DNA from 2 places in the Propionicimonas paludicola genome. Region 2 is predicted to be linked to the other one. Evidence: predicted binding sites of a transcription regulator. Region 2 holds the regulator's gene; the other holds the start of a gene.
What was found. The regulator LexA, encoded in region 2, represses DNA repair genes until DNA is damaged. The targets are predictions, from matches to a motif close to TCGAACANNTGTTCGA.
Positions count from the first base shown of each region.

Region 1 (3,409 bases), 1.4 Mb from region 2:
ACCCGGGAACCCTCGGCGCGGGACACGAAGACCGGGGTGCCGCCGACCGAGCCGAAGGCCCGCACCGGGGACGAGACCCCGCCCGGAATCACCGCGCGGGCGCGGTCGAAAGCCTCATTGTTCGTGGTCATCGCAGCCACCCGGCCAGCTCGAGCGCGGCGTAGGTGAGCACGATGTCGGCCCCGGCTCTCACGATCGCCGTGGTCGACTCGACCAAGGCCGTGCGGCGGTCGATCCAGCCGCGTTCGGCCGCGGCCGCGATCATGGCGTACTCGCCGGAGACTTGGTAGGCGGCCACCGGGACGTCCACGGCGGCGGCGACGTCGGCCAGGACGTCCAGGTAGTAGCCGGCCGGCTTCACCATGACGATGTCGGCGCCTTCGGCCTCGTCCAGTGCGGCTTCGAGGACGCCCTCGCGGCGGTTGGCCGGATCCTGCTGGTAGGCCCGCCGGTCGCCGACCAGGGACGAGCCGACCGCCTCGCGGAAGGGTCCGTAGAAGGCGGAGGCGTACTTGGCCGCGTAGGCCAGGATGCCGGTCTCGAGGTGGCCGGCGGCGTCCAGGCCGGCGCGGATGGCGGCGACCTGGCCGTCCATCATTCCCGAGGGGGAGACGAAGTGGGCTCCGGCTTCGGCTTGGGCGATCGCTTGGCGGACGTACAGCTCGACGGTGGCGTCGTTGTCGACGGAGCCGCCGGGGGTGAGCACGCCGCAGTGGCCGTGGTCGGTGAACTCGTCCAGGCAGGTGTCGGCGACGATCACCAGGTCATCGCCCACCTCTGCGCGGACGGCTGCCAGGGCGCGGTTCAGGATGCCGTCTTCGGCGTAGCCACAGCTGCCTGCGGGGTCCTTGTCGGCGTCGTCCGGGACGCCGAACAGGACCAGTCCGCCCAGCCCGGCCTCGACCGCGCGGACGGCCTCGGCACGCACCGAGTCAAGACTGTGCTGGACGACCCCGGGCAGCGAGCCGATCGGCTTCGGCTCGGCCAGTCCGTCCGCCACGAAGACCGGCAGCAGCAGTTGGGCCGGCTGCGGACGGGTCTGCGCGACCAGCCTGCGGATCGCCGGATTGGTACGCAGCCGACGGGGACGCCGGACCGGTGGGTTCATGCTCGTGCTCCTGCGTGGACGCTAGTGGCGGAGTTCCCATTCTCGCCCATGGGGTGGAGGGTGGCGATTCGGGGTCAGGGGACGTGCGCGGGGTCCGGCTCTCTGAGGGCCTGTAATCGAACAGGCGTGCGAAAAAGTGTCAGTGGCGGGTGGTGAAATCTAGCTATGACGACGAGCAGCAGCCTCCTTCCGGCCAGCCAGGTGTTGGCCGAGGTTGACGCGCTGCTGGATCGGGTGGCGCCGCGGGAGCATCGCATGGATCCGGCTGATCGGCTGGCTTTGGTGCGGTTGGCTCGGCGGGTGCGGAGCCGGGTGGACGCGTTGGCGTCGGTGGTGACCGCCGAGGCGGAACGTGCCCATGCTGCGGAGCGGGCTGCCGGGACGGGGTTGGGTTCCTGGATCGGGATGGGCGAGACGGTCTCTCGTCGGGAGGCGGCCGGTGCGGTGCGGCAGGCCCGCTCGTTGGGTTCGCATCCGGTGGTGGGTGAGGCTGCGGTGGCCGGGCGGCTCGGTACCGGTCAGGTGCGGGCGATCACTGGGCTGCTGGACGGTCTGGCGCCTCAGTTGAGTGGTGAGCAGGCCGCGCAGGCTGAGGAGTTGTTGGTGGGCTGGGCTGGTCAGATGGATGCGGATCAGCTGACCCGGTCGGCCGGCAAGGTGCTGGCTGCGGTCGCGCCGGCCACGGCTGCCGAGACCATGGAGGCTCGGTTGCAGCGTGAGGCGGAGGCGGCGCACCGGCAGCGGTCGTTGCGGTTCTTCTTCGAGGGTGCATCGGTCCGGTTTGATGGTTCGCTGCCCCGGCTCGCGGCCGAGGCCTGGATCGCGCAGCTGGACGCCATGGCCGAGCAGACTCGGCGGACGCTGCTGGAGCGCCGCGATCGGCTCGCTGAGCTGCCGACCGCCGATCAGCGGCGAGCTGATGCGCTGATTGCGCTGATTCAGGCCGGTGGCAAGGGCAAAGAGTCGTGGGGCGGACGGGTGCTGGTGCAGCTGGACTATGCCCAGCTGTTGGCTGGTGCGGCTGGAGTGGGGCTGGTTGGAGCTGGGCAGCAGTTGCCTGCGGGTGAGTTGCGTCGGATCTGCTGCGACGCCGAACTGATTCCGGTCGTCCTCGGCTCCCACTCTGAAGTGTTGGACGTCGGGCGCGCCGAGCGCCTGGTGACCCCGGCGATTCGGACTGCTCTCCTGGTGCGTGATCGTGGCTGTGTGTTCCCTGGCTGCGACGCTCCCGCCTCCCGCTGCGAAGCGCATCACATCATTCCTTGGTGGGCCGGCGGACGAACCTCCCTTTCCAACCTCGCACTCCTGTGTCACACCCATCACCCGCTGGTCGAACCCGCCCACGGCCCCCTCCGCGACCAATGGCAGTTGCGGATCGCCCCCGACGGCCTCCCCGAGTTCACCCCACCAGCCCGGATCGACCCCAACCAGAAGCCCGTTCGGCACTCCCGCCATACGAGACACACAGCCGACTCACCGCCCACCCCGGCCACGGGCCCGCCCCCAGCTGCCTGACCTGGGAGCAGAGGGAGGCGGTGCTCTGCTTGCGATGCTTGGTTGTTTCGCCACCGCGGGCTCTTTCGCTCGGTAGCGTGAGTTGAGGCGACCTTCAGGGGGAGATCATCATGCGCAGATCAGTCGCAGTTGCAGTCATCGTGGCTGGACTCATGCCGCTAGCAGCGTGCGCCGGCGGGCAGGCCTCATCGATGCCGAGTGCGGGCGCGGAGTGCCTCGAAGCCACGAACCTCGCCATGAACGGGATCATGAAGGGCACTACTGGCGAGGGAATGACGTTCGTCTCGGCCAAGGCGATCAAGTCGCCTGACTTCTCGAAGGTGTACTTCATAGCCATGAAGTTCTCGGCCACTGGCGTCGAAGACCAGGTCGGAGTCTGGGCCTCCAACTCTCTCGAGCCCGGTGGCGGTCTCATCATGGCGATCGACGGCGTCGCGCAGCAGTTCAGCGACTGGGGTCCGGGCTCATCCACCACGGCGAAGATCAGCGCCGCTGACCCGTCAGTAGCAGCAGCGAAGTCTTGTCTCCGCTGAACAGCTTCGCCGCCCGGGCTGAACGCGTGGGCCCATGCGTGCCGATCCGCCTCGGTTGAGAGGGAGCTGCTGCAAGGTCGCTCGATGTCGGACGCGCCGAACCCCTGATCGCCCCGGCGATCCGGACTGCTCTGGTGGTGCGTGATCGTGGCTGTGTGTTCCCCGGCTGCGACGCCCCCCGCCGCCCGCTGCGAAGCCCACCACATCACCCCCTGGTGGGCCAGCGGCCCGACCGCCCTGTCGAACCTCGCTA
Region 1 is NZ_PDJC01000001.1:2,631,223-2,634,631, reverse strand. It holds gene hemL (glutamate-1-semialdehyde 2,1-aminomutase) at 1-131, opposite strand, end outside; gene hemB (porphobilinogen synthase) at 128-1,108, opposite strand; gene ATK74_RS12265 (HNH endonuclease signature motif containing protein) at 1,274-2,623, shown strand; gene ATK74_RS15210 (hypothetical protein) at 2,872-3,156, shown strand.
Region 1: a site for LexA is predicted at 1,225-1,240, ahead of ATK74_RS12265 (HNH endonuclease signature motif containing protein). Genes of this name have one in related genera too.

Region 2 (3,409 bases):
CTCCGGCAGCCTGGAGCCAGGTGTCGGTGCCGGTCCGGGAGTGCCTGGGCGCACAGAAGTGTCCCTTCGGCGAGGTCTGCTTCGTCGAGGAGTCCCGGCGCCGAGCCCGGGCCAGCCAGCTGGTGGTGACCAACCATGCGCTGCTGGCCATCGACGCCATGCACGGCGGCACAGCATTGCCCGAGTACGACGCCCTGGTCATCGACGAGGCCCACGAACTCGTGGCCCGGGTCACCGGAGCGGCATCGGTGGAGCTCGGTCCGGTGCAGGTGGAGCGGGTCGCCAAACGCTGCCTGCCCTGGTTGGCCGACCAGACCGGGTTGGAGTTTCTGGACGCGGCCGACACCCTGCAGGAGGGCCTGGACGAGGCCGAGGTCGGCCGGATCCCCGGCGGTGAGCCGGCGGTGCTGGCCGCCGTCCGCAGCGTCCGGGACGCCGCCCGGCAGGCGGTCACCGGGCTGGCCGGCGGTGCTGCCGAGGAGGTCGAGCGCAACCAGGCCCAGGCTGCCGCCCAGGAGATCTTCGACATCGCCGAACGGATGGCCAAGCTGTCGGAGTTCGATGTGATCTGGGTCTCGGAGTCGGAGCGGTTCGGGCGGCAGCTGAACTGCGCGCCGCTGTCGGTGGCCGGCCTGCTGCGCGACCGGGTGTTCGCCGACCATGCCGTGGTGCTGACGTCGGCCACCCTGAAGCTGGGCGGCGAGTTCCGAGCCATCGCGGCCTCGGTGGGCCTGGACGCCACCGGCGCCGACTATCGCGGGGTGGATGTCGGCTCGCCGTTCGACTACCGCAGCCAAGGCATCCTCTACGTCGCCACCCGGCTGGCCCCGCCGACCCGGGAGGGGATCGCCCCCGACGCCTTGGCCGAGATCGCCGAGCTGCTGTGGGCCGCCGAAGGCAGGACTTTGGGCCTGTTCGCGTCCCAGCGGGCCGCGGAGGCTGCCGCCCGCTACTGCCGGGCCGAGGTCCCGGACCGGCTGATCCTGTGCCAGGGCGATGCGCATCTGCCGAAACTGACCGCCCAGTTCGTGGCCGATCCGGAGGCGTCGCTGTTCGGCACGCTCTCGCTGTGGCAGGGCTTGGACGTGCCCGGCGACACCTGCCGGCTGGTCGTGATCGACAAGATCCCGTTCCCACGGCCCGACGACCCGCTGATGCAGGCCCGGCAGCAGGCGGTCACCCAGGCCGGCGGCAACGGCTTCATGGCCGTGGCGGCCAGCCATGCGGGTCTGCTGCTCGCCCAGGGCGCCGGACGGCTGATCCGCACGCTCGACGACCGCGGGGTGGTGGCCGTCCTCGACCCGCGGCTGGTCACGGCTCGCTACGGCAGCTTCCTGCGGGCCTCGCTACCGGACTTCTGGATGACCACCGATCCCGAGGTGGCCGTGGCCGCCTTGCGCCGGCTGGGTGCAGCTGCGAACGACGCCTGAACGCACAACGGGTGCGGACGACACCCGTCCGCACCCGTCATCGCGCTATCGGCTAGACCCGCCGCAGGACAGCAACCACCTTGCCCAGAATGGACGCCTCATTGCCGTCGATCGGTGAGTAGGCCGGGTTGTGGGGCAGCAGCCACACCTGACCGGGAGTGCGCTTGAAAGTCTTCACCGTGGCCTCGTCACCGAGCAGCGCGGCAACGATGTCGCCATTGGTGGCATCGGGCTGCTGGCGGACCACCACGTAGTCGCCGTCGCAGATGGCAGCCTCGATCATCGAATCGCCCTTGACCTCGAGCAGGAACAGGTTTCCTTCGCCGACCAGCTGCTTGGGCAGGGTGAAGACGTCCTCGACGGCCTGCTCGGCCAGGATCGGACCGCCGGCCGCGATCCGGCCCAGGATCGGCGCGGTCACCGATGGGGCAGTGGGGGCCGGCTCGTCCGGTTCGATGACCCGCAACTGCTCGCCGGGGCTGATCGAGGACGGCAGCCGCACCTCAAGGGCGCGCGGACGATGCGGGTCACGGAACAGGAAGCCCTTGGCCTGCAGCACCTTCAACTGGTGGGCGGCCGAGGACGAACTGGCCAGCCCGACCCGGTCGGCGATCTCGCGAATGCTCGGCGGGTAGCCACGCTCGGCAAGCTCGTCCCGGATCACTTCCAGGATCCTCCGCTGTCGGGGGGTGAGCCCTTCGGCATCCACCGGGCCGTCGGGCAACTGGGACACCTTGGTGCCCAGCTGGGCGGCGATGTCCTCTTTGCGTGGCCGACCTCGCTTGCGGTCGGAGGTTGGGGTAGCTGCCATGCCTCGAAACTATCGGCTGCGCGGTCGCGAATCAAACATATGTTCGAGCGTGTCTGGGGCTGATCCGGCCGGTCCGAAAAGTGTCAGAGCCGGGCAGCAGGATCAGTATCAGCCCGACACGCTACGAACAAATGTTCGATAAGGCTTGCATCTGACGGCGCGGGGCACTAGAACAGTATCGAACACACGTTCGAGGAAAGGGGCAGGCGATGAGCGCTCTAGCGATCACCGAGGCAGTGGACACCACGTGGGCCGAGGTTCCGAGTGTATGTCCGGCCGCGGAGCTCCGCCTGGTCCCGGCGGCGCCGTCCGTCCCGTCCGCGGGGGCGTCCGGCTGGCAGTTGACCGAGCGCGGCATCGCCGTGGCGGTGATCGGCTCGCTGATGGTGTTCCTGACCGGCTTGGTCGTGCTGGTCGGCGCCTTCCTTGCCGTCCCGGATCGGCCGCTCGACGGCACTTCCGCTGCCGCCGCCTCGATCTCGGTGCAGCAGTGATCTGCTCCTGATTGGCAACAGGGGGTCGGTGGGCACATCTGCCCCGTGGTGGCCCGCGACACGCCCTCAGGGCTGTCTTGCTTGTGGTCGAGACTCTGCGTAACCTCTACATGTAGTAGTTACAGCAATGTGGTTTGTCCACAAATTGTGGTTCTTACTCCACAGTTCGTCCACATCCCCATCCACCGCCGCCACGACTGAGAAGGAGCGCCGGATGCACTGCCCGTTCTGCCGGCACACCGACACCCGAGTCCTCGATTCCCGCGTAGCCGAGGACGGCACCAGCATTCGCCGTCGTCGGCAGTGCCCGCTCTGCGAGCGCCGGTTCACGACGCTTGAGCAGATGCAGCTGGTCGTGGTCAAGCGCTCGGGAGTGGTCGAGCCCTTCTCCCGCGAGAAGGTGATCACCGGAGTCGCGAAGGCCTGCAAGGGCCGTCCGGTTTCGGAGAGCGATCTGGCTCGCCTCGGCCAACGGGTCGAAGAGACGCTGCGCGCGTCCGGGCAAGCCGAGATTCCGGCCGACGAGGTCGGCCTGACCATCTTGGGCCCGCTGAGCGAGCTGGATCCGGTGGCGTACCTGCGGTTCGCCAGCGTGTACAAGCACTACGACACGGTCGAAGACTTCGAGACCGAGATCGACAACCTGCGCCGGGCGGCGCTGGTCACCAACTGAA
Region 2 is NZ_PDJC01000001.1:1,197,777-1,201,185, forward strand. It holds gene ATK74_RS05505 (ATP-dependent DNA helicase) at 1-1,430, shown strand, start outside; gene lexA (transcriptional repressor LexA) at 1,483-2,241, opposite strand; gene ATK74_RS05515 (hypothetical protein) at 2,451-2,735, shown strand; gene nrdR (transcriptional regulator NrdR) at 2,950-3,408, shown strand.